Regions from separate parts of the Cytobacillus sp. FSL M8-0252 genome, predicted to be linked through region 2. Evidence: predicted binding sites of a transcription regulator. Region 2 holds the regulator's gene; the other holds the start of a gene.

Region 1 (7,445 bases), 2.4 Mb from region 2:
TCACGAATCATTTCGGCAATTTCGATGATTTGTGATTGTGATAAACCAGTCGTTTCTTCAGCATATGCTAACGTATATTTCTCTAAAACTTCATTAAAATCATCGAAGTAATTGACATTTTCCTTAATAAATTCAGCATCATGCCAACCTTGATCGATCATGTATTTGGTTACAGCCATTAACCAAACTTGGTCTGTTCCTTGTTTCGGACTTATAAATATATCAGAACGTTCAGCCATCTCATTTTTACGCAAGTCTGCGACAATTAACTTTTGACCGTGGTATTTATGGGCTCTTTTTACACGTGTAGCAAGAACAGGGTGACCCTCTGCTGGGTTTGCACCAACAATAATGACAAGACCTGCTTCAGCAATATCTTTAATGGTTCCAGCGTCACCGCCCATACCTACAGTTCTGAATAAGCCATCAGTGGCTGGTGATTGGCAATAACGAGAGCAGTTATCGATATTATTCGTTTCAAATACTTGTCTAGCTAATTTTTGTAATGAATAGCTATCTTCATTTGTAATTTTTGAAGAAGAAATAAAGCCAATTGAATCTTTGCCGAATTCTTCTTTAATACTTCCTAGTTTACTAGCTACAAGGTCTAATGCCTCGTTCCAACTAGCTTCTACAAAGCGACCTTCTTTTCTAATCAATGGTTTTGTAATTCTCTCTTCAGAATTAACAAAATCCCAACCGAATTTACCTTTGACACAAGTGGAAATTGCATTTACTGGTGCATCGTGGCTTGGTTGCACTTTCAAAATTTCACGGTCTTTTGTCCATACTTCAAACGAACAACCTACACCACAGAAAGTACAAACGGTTTTTGTTTTTTCGATTCTTTCTTCACGCATCGCAGCTTCAACTTCTGATACAGCAAAAATCGTGCCATAGTTCGGTTCTACTTCTTTTACAAGGTCAATCATTGGTGTCATGATCTCATCATCAATCTTTGTCATGAAACCTGCATTACCGAGCATTGATTTTTCCATTAAGGCATTACATGGACAAACCGTTACACATTGTCCGCATGAAACACATGACGATTCATCAATGGATACACCTTGGTCCCAAATAACTCTTGGTCTTTCTCTTTCCCAATCAATTGAAAGTGTTTCATTTACTTGTAGACTTTGACAAATCTCAACACATTGTCCACAGGCAATACATTGATTTGGATCATAACGATAGAAAGGATGCGACATATCGACAGCCGATTTATCTTCTTTAGGCGTATAAGGATACTTTTGATGCTCAATCTCTAATAATTCAGCTGTATTATGGACTTTACAGTTGCCGTTATTATTATCACAAACTGTACAATACAGTAAATGGTTTTCTAAAATACGGTCCATTGCTTCTGTTTGTGCCTCTTTGGCACGGTTGGAGCTTAAGCTAACACTCATACCACTTTCTGCTACAGTCGAGCATGAGCGCATAAGTTGACCATTTACTTCTACAATACATGTGTCACATGTTTGTATTGGGTCAACCTCTGGTAAATAACAAATCTGTGGATGTTCAATTTGATTTTGATTAATGATTTGGAGAATGGTTTGCCCCTCATGCCCCTCATAATCCACACCATTAATTGTAATGTTTACATTGGAAGTCAATTTTGTTTCCCCCTTACACTTGATCAAACAATGGTTTAAAGAGAATAAAGTGAGTGTTTCTGCTTAAACCAATAAAAAAACCACCATGTACTATACCGCTTTCAAAAAGCGAGCATAATCCATGGTGGAATAGTTAAATAACAACGCTTGCTATTATACCAATCCATACCATTTTTAGTATGTAGAAAGTACCATTGATAGAGAGACAACATGAAAATATTACCCCTCCAACAATTCCACTAGTTATTATAGCGCTAAAAATTAAATTTAACAATAATGAATTTAATCTTATAACGATTACAGTCCAATAGGGTAATTTTGGTATTGTGAAACAGTGAAGCAATCATCGTGCAATTTTTTTCCTATTTGCAGCCCCTTTCATTTTTTTTAAGCATGTACTATGATTATACAATTGAGACAGAATCTTATATAAAGGGGTAAAGAAGATGTCAAAAATGGTGCATGAGTTTAATGATATCATTCGTAAATTAAGAAAAGACTTATTTGGTAAGGGACCGGAGAAAATCCACACAGTGTTTGTAGAGAATATGGCCGTTTCGACTTTATACGGTAATCTCACACCGACAGAACAATTTATTTCTCGTACAGAAGATGGCAAAGAAATGGTGCATTCAGCAAGAACAAAAATGATTCAAGATGTATATGCAGAAGGTACGCCAGAAGGAATGGAAGAATTGGTCGGTGCGACGCTGTTACATTTGTTTTCTGATATTAAAGTGGAAGAGAATATGGCGATATCTGTATTTGTATTCGATAAAAATATCATAGATTCATAGAAAGAGGAGAAAAGATGAAGCAAGTGGAAACGAGTCGTAAAATCATACGAGTGACTGGAAATAAAGTTGAAAAAATGGAAGATACCATTGTTACCGAATATGCAGTAACGGTTAAGCTGAATGGAGAAGAGCTAGTCACAATGGTATGTACACCAGAATATATTGAGGACATGGTGATAGGTTATCTTGCATCAGAAGGTATCATAAGATCTTACAAGCATATTAAAGATATATGGGTACAAGAAAAGGAAGGGTTCGTTCATGTTACAACAGATCGTACAAATCCTTATATACAAAACTTCCAAAATAAAAGATATATTACTTCTTGTTGTGGTATGAGTAGACAAGGCTTTGTTTTTGTTAATGATGCATTAACAGCTAAGAAAATGGAAGATGTTAATATTCGATTAACTGTCAATGAATGTAATCAGTTAATGGAACAATTACAAGCGTCTGCGACTACATTTAAACAAACAGGTGGTGTACATAGCGCTGCGCTTTGTGACAAAAATGGGATATTATTAAGCAGAATGGATATTGGTAGGCATAATGCGCTTGATAAGATATATGGTTATAGTTTAAGAGAGGGCATCAGCATGAAAGGGAAGATTATTGTTTTCACAGGAAGAATCTCCTCAGAAATACTTTTAAAGGTAGCAAAAATTGGTTGTGAAATGATTCTCTCAAAATCTGCACCAACAGAGTTTGCTTTGCGCTCAGCAGAGGAATTAGGAATTACGACTGTTGGATTTATTCGTAATGGCAACATGAATATATATACTTATCCTGAACGAATCCTATTATAAAAAGAAATACTTCGCTACACGAAAAAAATAAAAAATAGTCTAGTAAAATTTTTTGTTTTTTGGTAGCATATAGTTTGCAATGGGTAAATGGAAGTAAGGCAAGCACTGTTTTATTTCTTTTTACAAACAATATAAATATGATGACTGATACTTCTGTAGGGGATTGCAGAAGGGTTAGGCAGCATTCTTTGAAATCCTTTACAAAAGTAAGGGATGTCTGAATGCTGCCTTTTTTATTTAGGGGGTAGTTAGAATGGGATTTAGTAAACCGCAAGAAATTATGGAACAGACGATTGCAACAGGTGTTGCAAAAACGAAAATACCACTTTTGTCGCTGTTGGTTTTAGGCTTTTTAGGTGGGGCATTTATTGCACTAGGATTTTTATTAGACATTCGTGTTATTGGGAATTTACCGGCAGAGTGGGGAAGTTTCGGATCGTTTTTAGGTGCAGCAGTTTTCCCTTTAGGCCTTGTATTAGTAGTATTGGCTGGGGCTGAATTAATTACAGGTAACATGATGTCAGTTGCGAGTGCTTTGTTCTCAAAGAGAATTAGTCTTGGGCAATTATTGAATAATTGGTTTTGGGTGTTATTATCCAATTTTGTAGGGGCACTGTTTGTTGCTTATTTCTTTGGACATGTCGTTGGATTAACAGAGACAGGTCCATACCTTGATAAAACAGTAGCGATTGCTGGTGCAAAAATTGATGATACATTCTTACAAACATTTGTTTCAGCGATTGGTTGTAACTGGCTCGTATGCCTAGCTGTTTGGTTAGCTTATGGTGCTCATGATTTTGCAGGTAAAATTTTGGCTATTTGGTTCCCGGTGATGGCATTTGTTGCGATTGGATTCCAGCACGTTGTTGCCAACATGTTCGTTATTCCAGCTGCGATTTTTGCAGGTTCGTTTACTTGGGTAGATTTCATTGGCAATATAATACCTGCCTTTTTAGGTAATGTAGTTGGAGGGGCTGTGTTTGTTGGCCTAGCTTACTTTGTCTCTTATAAACCAAAAAATGAAACAAAATCTCAGTTGAAAAAAGCTTCATAATAGAAGCACATTCATCATAGCTTACATAAAATAATCTATTAGAGATATTGGATGTGAGCAAATGCAGCAATATTATTGTGATTATTGTAAAACGCTATATAAAGAACAAGGAGTTTGTCGTGTCTGTGGTCAAATCATTGATAAAACGATTATCATTGATGTGCATAAGCAAGGCAATAAATAAGCAATTATAATTGGTAAAGTTTGCGTAATGCCAAGAGAGCCACTTTAAGATATGATAAAAGGGCACAGCAACTCCTTCAAAACACATCTTTCTGAGCCGAATGAGATAACTCATTCGGCTTTTTTTTATGCAAAAAATGAACGAGAAAGATTAAAAACCATCAATGCATAAATATCCTTATTAAGGAAAAAATACCCGTACATAGACAGAAAGGGAGTTCCTTATGCCAGCTATTTTATCTATCTCAGAAGTACCCCCATCAAATGAAATTACTCAAAATGAAGTGGTAGCATTTGCACGCCACTTATTTGGGCAATCTTTCAAAGATATCGATCGTTTATTAAAAGTATTTCAAAACGGACAAATTGAAAAACGTCATTTTGCCAAAGAACTAGATTGGTTTAAAGAGGACCATAGCTTTGCTGATAAAAATGATGCCTTCATTGAAACGGGAGTAAAACTTGGGTGTGAGGCGATTGAAAAGTGTTTAACAACGAGGGAGTTTCTAAATCAACCTATTAAGTATCAAGAGATAGATGCGATTTTTACGATTACTAGCTCAGGTTTAGCTACACCATCGCTTGAGGCAAGAATAATGAATCTATTACCCTTTTCTGAGCAAACAAAAAGGATCCCAATATGGGGCTTAGGCTGTGCAGGTGGTGCATCGGGTTTATCAAGGGCTTATGAATATTGCTTAGCTTATCCAAAAGCAAAGGTTTTAGTATTAACAATTGAATTATGCAGTTTAACTTTTCAAAGAAATGATCGCTCTAAGAGTAATCTTGTTGGTACTTCTTTATTTGCTGATGGTGTTGCCTGTGCATTAATCGCTGGTGATGAAAGTGGTTATCAAAAATATCAGAAATTGCCTGCCATCCCCCATATATACGGGACACAATCAACGACAAAAAAGGATTCGCTTGATGTAATGGGTTGGGACGTAAAGGATGATGGTTTATATGTCATATTCTCAAGAGATATTCCCACAATTATTGAAGGCTGGCTGAAGCCAAATGTACAGACATTCTTAAATCAATTCTCATTACAAATAACCGATTTGCAACATTTTATTGCTCATCCAGGTGGAAAAAAAGTGATTGATGCTTATCAAGCGTCTTTACAAATTCCTGCTGAGATGACCGCCACTTCACTTGACGTTCTAAGGGAGTTCGGCAATATGTCATCAAGCACAATATTATATGTTTTGCGAAGGTTTTTTCTCCTTGGAAAAAAGGATGATATAGGTTTGGCAACTGCCTTAGGGCCGGGTTTTAGCTCGGAATTACTTTTATTAAAATGGAGGTGAATTAAATGTTTTTTTATTTTCTTCTATTTGTTATTTCTCAACGGTGTATCGAGTTAATCGTCGCAAGATTCAATGAGGATTGGATGAAAAAAAGAGGTGGCATTGAATTTGGTCAAAGTCATTATCCACTAATCGTTATGGTACATAGTTTGTTTTTTATTGTTTTAACAGTTGAGGTAATTGTGTTCGGTAAAGGATTATCTCCTTATTGGTATTATTTACTGCCGTTATTTATACTCACACAAGTGATAAGAATATGGGCGTTATCTTCCTTAGGGAGGTTCTGGAATACAAAGATTATTGTTTTACCCAAAGCAAAAGTGGTAACTAAAGGACCATACCGTTGGCTAAAGCACCCAAACTATACAGTCGTTGCAATGGAGTTTCTTATTATGCCTCTATTGTTTCAAGCTTACTATACTGCCCTGGTTTTCACTCTGTTAAATTTCTTTATTTTAGCCATTCGTATTCCAGTTGAGGAAGAAGCATTAAAAGCATTAACGAAATATGAAGAAGCGTTTCCTATGAAGAGAGATGAAGAAATAGGAAAAATTTGAAAAAGGTTTATTTTAGTATTGAAAATCATTCTCGATTATGATAAATTATTAATTGAAGATGATACTTATTCTCAATTAATGAAAGGCGTGATACATTTGACAGCTCTTTTTGTGGTTGGCACTATCGCTGTTTATGGTGCAGTAATGAAATATGTGTTGAATGGTGTTACAAAGTCAGAAGCAAAATCTTAAATTAGCGTTTACCCCTTTATTACATATAGGAAGAAGCCTTAGTGAGTGAGGCTTCTTCTTTTTTTTGGTGAAAATACCAATTTTCATAACGAAAGGTTCACTTTACCCCATATTTATAATATATTAATACCTATATAGGAAAAAAGCTTGCGCAATTATAATAGTAGTAAATTGATGTGACAAGGGGATTAATTATGGTTCAAACAGTGGGTAAACAACTTAGTCAAAATGAATTAATTGAAAGAATAGCAGCATTATCATTGTTTTTTGAACAAAATGGAGATAATGTTTCTGCTTCAAGAGCAAGAGACCTCGTCTATAAATTACGAGATTCACAATACGCGATTGCATTTTGTGGACATTTCTCTGCGGGTAAATCGAGCATGATCAATAAAATTGTGGGAGAAAACTTACTGCCATCCAGCCCTATCCCAACAAGTGCGAATTTAGTTAAAGTGAAATCTGGAGAGGATTATGCCAAGGTGTATCTTAAGGAAGGGATGCCAAAGCTCTATCCTGCACCTTATGATTATGAAAAAATTAAAAAATATAGTAAAGATGGAGACCTCATTCATACTGTAGAAATTAGCCATTCGGAAACAAATTTGCCAAAAGATACGGTTATTATGGATACACCAGGAATTGATTCAACAGATGATGCGCATAGAATTGCTACTGAGTCGGCTCTACATTTAGCTGATATGGTCTTTTATGTGATGGATTATAATCATGTGCAATCAGAACTCAACTTCTTATTCACTAAAGACTTAACTGCAGCGGGTAAACAAGTATACTTAATTATCAATCAAATAGATAAGCATCGAGAAGAAGAATTAAGTTTTCAACATTTTACTGAAAGTGTAAAGGATTCTTTCGCCTCGTGGGGCGTTCAACCTGAAAGAATCTTCTATACATCGTTGAAGA
Region 2 (7,445 bases):
GGGATAATTAAATTATCCCCAGCTACGTTTAATTACATTAAATCTCCCAATTCGCTCCATTCTTCAAGTAACTGCTCGAGTTGTGCTTTTATAGCCTCATTTTTAGTTGTAATCTCGAGGACTTTCTCGTGGTCCTGGAAGATTTCAGGGTCACAGAGTTGTTCATCGTAAGTTTCAATTTGCGCTTCTAACTCTTCGATTAACTGTTCAATTTCTGTCAGCCTTCTTTTTCGTTGTCTTTCTAGTTTCTTCGCTTCTTTATCTTGTTGATAACTTTGCTTTTCTGGTTTAGTGATACTTTCTTGTGGCAGGTCTGCTGATTCAAAAAGCTCTATTTCTTCAATTTCCGCTTTTTTATCCACATAGTAATCATAATCCCCTAAAAATTCCGTTGCTCCACTTGTTGATAACTCAATCACCTTTGTTGCGATCCTATTAATAAAATAGCGGTCATGAGAGACAAAGAGGAGCGTACCTGGAAACTCAATTAGTGCATTTTCAAGAATTTCTTTACTATCAAGGTCTAAATGGTTGGTCGGCTCATCTAGTATGAGGACATTTGCTCTTTGCAACATCAACTTAGCTAGTGCTAATCGTGCTTTTTCTCCACCACTCAATGTAGAGACAATTTTCAGGACATCATCTCCAGAGAAGAGGAAGTTACCTAACACGGTACGGACATCTTTTTCAGGCATGAGGGGGTAATCATCCCAGAGCTCGTTTAATACGGTTTTATTTGAACTCAAATCAGCTTGCTGTTGGTCGTAATAGCCAATGCGGATATTTGAGCCATATTGAAACGTGCCACCTAAAGCAGGTAGCTTGTCTACAAGGGTCTTCAATAAAGTCGACTTTCCTATACCATTGGGACCTACTAAAGCAATGGAATCGCCTCGAGACATGCGAAATGAAATGTGATCACTGATCTTTTCTTCTTGATAGCCAATTGCTAAAGAGTCAGCGGTTAGCACATCATTGCCTGATTGACGATCAATTTGAAAGCCGAATGTCGCTGATTTCTCATCCCCTTGGGGACGATCCATTCGCTCCATCTTCTCAAGCTGCTTGCGCCGGCTTTGTGCACGCTTTGTTGTCGAAGCACGGGCAAGGTTGCGTTGAACAAAGTCTTCTAGTTTCGCAATTTCTTCTTGTTGTTTTTCATACATTTTCAAGTCACGTTCATAATTCGCTGCTTTTTGGTCAAGATATTTGCTGTAGTTACCAACGTATTTTTTAATATGGTTACGTGATAGTTCATATACCTGGTTGACGACTTTATCTAAGAAATAGCGGTCATGTGAGACAATTAAAATAGCACCATCATAACCACTAAGATACTGCTCTAGCCATGACAATGTTTCAATATCTAAATGGTTGGTCGGCTCATCTAAAATCAGTAAATCAGGTTTGGTTAACAATAATTTCGCAAGTGCAAGTCGCGTCCTTTGCCCCCCGCTTAATGCAGAAATTTTTGTATCATAGCTAAACGATTGAAAATTAAGGCCATGTAGTACAGAACGAATGTCTGCCTCGTATTGATAGCCACCTTGTTCTTTAAAGTTGACTTGCATTTGATCATAGGTTTTTAAAATTTTATCGTAAGCTTCACTGTTTTCGATGAGTGTTGCATCGCCCATCTGTGTTTCTAGTAAGCGCAGTTCCTTCTCTTGTTTGCGCAAATAATCAAACACGGTAAGCATTTCGTCCCAAATAGATAGTTCAGATTCTAGTCCTGTATTTTGTGCAAGATAACCGATTTTGGTTTCTTTCGATTGAATAATTTCACCGGAATCATAGGACATATGTCCAGCAATAATTTTTAAAAGAGTTGATTTTCCCGCACCATTACGTCCAACTAATGCAATGCGGTCTCTCGTTTGTACTTCAAGCTTTATATTCATTAATATAGGATCAGCCACAAAACTTTTCGAAAGCTGATTAACCTGTAATAATATCATTATATTTCACCTCTGTTATAGTGATAGTGTACCTTAATCAGGTGAGGTTCGGCAATAAAGTCACTATTTGGATAGAATATATAAAAAACTACATTACACAGATGAATCAAAATAGTGTATCATTTTCATGTGAGGTGTTATGAATGGCTGAATTTACACATTTTAATGAAGAAGGCAGAGCGAAGATGGTGGATGTGAGTGAAAAACCACAAACTGCCCGTACAGCAATTGCTCATAGTAGTATTGAGCTAAATCAAGAAATCTATCAGAAGATTACTGATGGCACGATGAAAAAGGGAGATGTGCTGGCTGTTGCTCAAGTGGCAGGTATTATGGCTGCGAAAAAGACATCTGATATCATCCCGATGTGTCATCCACTCGCCTTAACCGGAATTGATATATCTTTCAATTGGGAAGAGGTAGAGGATCAGTATGTATTACATATTGATTGTACAGTGAAAACAAATGGGCATACCGGAGTAGAAATGGAAGCGTTGACAGCTGCTACAGCTACCGCTTTAACGGTATATGATATGTGCAAAGCAGTAGATAAAGGCATGGTAATAGGACCAACATATTTAGTAGAGAAAACCGGTGGTAAAAACGGTGATTTTAGAAGGGCTTAAGTAAATGGAATGGAGTGGAGCCTATGTCCAATGAATCAACGAAAATCCCTCAAGCAACGGCTAAGCGATTGCCTTTGTATTATCGTTTTTTGAAAAATTTACACGCATCAGGAAAGCAGCGAGTTTCTTCAGCAGAATTAAGTGAAGCGGTGAAAGTAGATTCTGCAACAATTCGACGAGATTTCTCCTATTTCGGTGCTTTAGGGAAAAAAGGTTACGGATATAACGTAAATTACTTATTAGGATTTTTCCGTAAGACACTCGATCAAGATGAAGTGACAAAGGTAGCGTTAATTGGTGTAGGGAATCTAGGTACAGCGTTTTTAAATTATAATTTTTTAAAAAATAATAATACAAAGATTGAAGTGGCATTTGATGTTTCAGAAAGTAGGGTTGGCACGTCTGTAGGAGAGGTACCTGTCCGTCATTTAGATGACCTAGAAAAGTTGATTGATGAGCACCATATTCAAGTTGTCATTTTGACTGTACCGTCTCATGCGGCACAACCAATTACGGATCGAATCGTTAAAAGTCATGTAAAGGGAATCTTGAACTTTACGCCAGCGCGGTTAACGGTTCCTTCCCATATTCGCATCCATCATATTGATTTGGCGGTCGAATTGCAATCATTAGTATACTTCTTAAAACACTATCCATCATAAAAAAGGAGCTGACCCGCATGGAGTCAGCTCTATTTTTTATCCTCTTTCTTTTTCATACGATAATGCATAGCGATTAATTTAATCCCGCCACCAATATCAAAAGTGGCAAAAATCAAAATGAAGATCGTTAAAAATCCCCAACCTCCACCGTTTTGAAGGTTAATAATTGCAAAATAAATAAATACAAATCCAAAAAGAAGGGAGATAATCCCTGTGAACAAAGGTGTTCTCATCTAACATCATCCTAATCTGCTAAAAATCATTTGTACCGTTTCTAATTCTGTCATATATTTTTCTAGCTTATCCATATTCAATTGAATCACAACGACAAAGGTATTCATTGCTACATGAGCAATGATCGGTACGAGAATACGATTGGTTTTTACATATAAAAACGCGAACGTAAAGCCCATCGCTGCATAAAGAAGTAAGTGCTCAATTTCCCCATGCGCGAGAGAGAAAATTAATGAACTAATTAGTGCTGATAAAAAGAAGTTCAATCGTTTATGCAAGGAACCAAAAATGATTTTCCTGAAAATGATCTCTTCTAATATCGGACCAATAATAGAAACGACGAGAATCACAATAGCAGACGTTTCAATTAAAGACATAATTTGCTGTGTATTGTCTGACCCCATCTCAATGCCGAGCATTGATTCAATATTCGCTGCAACGGTTTGAGCAATAAATGCTAGCGGAATACCTGCAATCGCCCACCCGATAGAAGTAGATAATGGTGCTTGATTCCTCATTGGCATCTCTTTGCTTTCTTTCCGTAAAAACCACAAAGTTAAGAGAAGGGTAATTGTAAAACTAATGACAATCCAGAGTGGCGGTGCAATTTTTGCAACCTCATCAAAGCTGTATCCTAACATATTACCTAGAAAAAGAATGGCAGGAACGCCAACGATGGCTGATAATTGCATGGCTATATAAATCATAATGATAAACCAATACTCTTTTTTCAATGGCTAGTCTCCTATTCATAAAGAAGTTACACTAATATTTATTTTACCTGTTAAACACTATTAGTTTCAAATAGTACATCCTTATGAAGTGCATAAAACAAATAGAAGTTGTATAGAATGGAGAGGTTCGCATTTTTTTTTTGCAAAATTGCAAGGTTCTTACTTGCAAAAAAGAGTAGTTTTGATTAATATAATAATTGTGTTAGCACTCAAGACTAACGAGTGCTAATAAAATAATTTTTGAATGAATTGAGGAGGTTGTTTCACTTGTTGAAGCCACTAGGTGATCGAATTATTATCGAGCTTGTTGAAACGGAAGAAAAAACTGCAAGCGGTATCGTACTACCAGATAGCGCGAAAGAAAAGCCTCAAGAAGGTAAAGTCGTAGCAGTTGGTACTGGACGTGTACTAGAAAATGGTGAACGTGTAGCATTAGAAGTTGCAGAAGGCGACCTTATTATCTTCTCAAAATATGCAGGAACAGAAGTGAAATACGAAGGTACAGAATACTTAATTTTACGTGAAAATGACATTCTTGCTGTGATCGGTTAATAAAAAAACAGCTATATACTTATTATAAAGATTTTTAACTATTAGAGGAGGTACTTAATAATGGCTAAAGATATTAAATTTAGTGAAGACGCTCGCCGCGCGATGCTTCGTGGTGTGGATACACTTGCAGATGCAGTAAAAGTAACTCTTGGACCTAAAGGACGTAACGTGGTTCTTGAGAAGAAATTCGGTTCTCCATTAATTACAAATGATGGTGTAACAATTGCTAAAGAAATCGAACTAGAAGATGCATTTGAAAACATGGGTGCGAAACTAGTTGCTGAAGTAGCAAGTAAAACAAACGACGTAGCTGGTGACGGTACAACAACTGCAACGGTTCTAGCGCAAGCAATGATCCGCGAAGGTTTGAAAAACGTAACAGCTGGTGCAAACCCAATGGGTATCCGTAAAGGGATCGAAAAAGCGGTTGCTACAGCAGTTGAAGAGCTACAAGCGATCTCTAAACCAATCGAAGGCAAAGAGTCTATTGCGCAAGTAGCATCCATCTCTGCTGCTGACGAAGAAGTTGGACAATTAATCGCTGAAGCTATGGAGCGTGTAGGTAACGACGGTGTTATTACAATCGAAGAATCTAAAGGATTCACAACAGAAATGGATATCGTTGAAGGTATGCAATTCGACCGTGGATACAGCTCAGCTTACATGGTAACAGATACAGATAAAATGGAAGCAGTATTAGATGATCCTTACATCTTAATCACTGACAAAAAAATCGCAAGCATTCAAGAAGTATTACCAGTACTTGAGCAAGTAGTACAACAAGGTAAACCATTACTTCTTATCGCTGAAGATGTAGAAGGCGAAGCATTATCTACATTAGTAGTGAACAAATTACGTGGAACATTCAATGCAGTAGCTGTTAAAGCGCCTGGATTCGGTGACCGTCGTAAAGCAATGCTTGAAGATATCGCTATCCTAACTGGCGGTGAAGTAATCACTGAAGAGCTAGGTCGTGACCTTAAATCTGCTACAATCGACTCTCTAGGACGCGCTTCTAAAGTCGTTGTAACAAAAGAAAACACAACAATCGTTGAAGGTGCTGGTGCAAGCGACCAAATCGCAGGCCGCGTAAACCAAATCCGTAAACAAATGGACGAAACAACTTCTGAATTCGACCGTGAAAAATTACAAGAACGCCTTGCTAAACTAGCTGGTGGCGTAGCAGTCGTAAAAGTTGGAGCGGCTACAGAAACAGAACTTAAAGAACGTAAACTACGCATTGAAGATGCCCTAAACTCTACACGCGCAGCTGTAGAAGAAGGTATGGTATCTGGTGGTGGTGTTGCCCTTCTTAACGTATACAACAAAGTTGCTGCATTAGAAGAAGAAGGCGATGTTCAAACAGGTATCAACATCGTTCTACGTGCAATGGAAGAGCCAGTACGCACAATCGCTCACAACGCAGGTTTAGAAGGATCTATCATCGTAGATCGCCTAAAACGCGAAGAAGTAGGCACTGGCTTCAACGCTGCAACAGGCGAATGGGTAAACATGATCGACGCTGGTATCGTTGACCCTGCCAAAGTAACACGTTCAGCTCTACAAAACGCTGGTTCAGTTGCTGCCATGTTCCTAACAACAGAAGCAGTCGTAGCTGACAAACCAGAAGAAAACGCACCTGCAATGCCTGATATGGGCGGTATGGGTGGAATGGGCGGCATGATGTAATTTGATCTATAAAACCTTTATATATTAAGGTTTTTAGCTTAGATAATTATATCAGACCACCGATAAAACCACCGATATTAATTAGTGGGATTTTAGAGAGGTCTTTCATTAAGTTAATAAACTTAGTGGAAGCCTTTTTTTACATTTTTGAATAAAACAAACTGTGATAAAATAGTAATGGTGCTGTAGAAGGGGGAATAATGGGAAACCAATGAACACGTCTCTAAAGAGGAAATTAAATTTTAATGAAATGATTGAACATTTGGACGGAAAAAATGTGAAGTTTGATTTGATTTCTAAGGAGAATGCTAAAAAAATACTGCAAACCTCCAATTATTTTTATAAAATCACTGCATACAGAAAAAATTTTGAAAAAAATAATCGTGGTCAGTATATTAAATTGGATTTTAAACTCCTTCAAGATTTAGCAACTATTGATATGCGACTCAGATATCTAGTGTTGCACATGAGTTTAGATATTGAACATTCAATTAAAACTAAGCTTCTTACTGATATAACAAACGATCCTACTGAAGATGGTTATAGTATAGTCACTGACTTTTTAGCTTATGATGGCAGCTCTATCGATGATTATATGCATGCGTTAAAAAAAGAAAGTCATTATAACTATGGTCTTTATGTTAAGCATCATTCAAAACCTCCTATTTGGGTTTTGTTTGAGGTAATGACGTTTGGAAACTTTGTAAAATTCGTGGAGTATTATTATAAAAGGAAAAATCGACCTTCACCATATAAAGAAATTCAACAAGTATTAAAATATGTGAAGAATATAAGAAATACAGCAGCGCATAACAGTCCAATATTAATGGACATAGCTTGCATAAATCAGATTGAAAGGAATAAAATAGTAAAACCTATCACTGAATTTACAAAGACAATACCTGGGTTATCTTCTTCATCGAGGAAAAAACGGTTATCTAATCGCAAAATTCATGACTTAACAACTTTGATTTATGTTCATTATACATA

The links. Region 2 encodes Rex, which represses fermentation and respiration genes when NADH is low (regulators of the CRP and FNR family bind a similar motif). Its sites were predicted from a motif close to TTGTGAAATATTTCACAA; they were not measured.
Region 1: the regulator Rex is predicted to act here: its motif matches at 3,412-3,429, upstream of MKX83_RS14890 (formate/nitrite transporter family protein).

What each region holds. Positions count from the first base shown of each region.
Region 1 is NZ_JBBOWZ010000001.1:2,961,828-2,969,272, reverse strand. It holds gene fdhF (formate dehydrogenase subunit alpha) at 1-1,622, opposite strand, end outside; gene MKX83_RS14900 (DUF2294 domain-containing protein) at 2,069-2,419, shown strand; gene fdhD (formate dehydrogenase accessory sulfurtransferase FdhD) at 2,434-3,225, shown strand; gene MKX83_RS14890 (formate/nitrite transporter family protein) at 3,479-4,279, shown strand; gene MKX83_RS14885 (type III polyketide synthase) at 4,687-5,772, shown strand; gene MKX83_RS14880 (isoprenylcysteine carboxyl methyltransferase family protein) at 5,778-6,329, shown strand; gene MKX83_RS14875 (hypothetical protein) at 6,348-6,521, shown strand; gene MKX83_RS14870 (dynamin family protein) at 6,716-7,445, shown strand, end outside.
Region 2 is NZ_JBBOWZ010000001.1:537,606-545,050, forward strand. It holds gene MKX83_RS02855 (ABC-F family ATP-binding cassette domain-containing protein) at 33-1,958, opposite strand; gene moaC (cyclic pyranopterin monophosphate synthase MoaC) at 2,102-2,584, shown strand; gene MKX83_RS02865 (redox-sensing transcriptional repressor Rex) at 2,608-3,246, shown strand; gene MKX83_RS02870 (DUF4305 domain-containing protein) at 3,276-3,479, opposite strand; gene MKX83_RS02875 (CPBP family intramembrane glutamic endopeptidase) at 3,486-4,214, opposite strand; gene groES (co-chaperone GroES) at 4,482-4,766, shown strand; gene groL (chaperonin GroEL) at 4,827-6,455, shown strand; gene MKX83_RS02890 (Abi family protein) at 6,667-7,445, shown strand, end outside.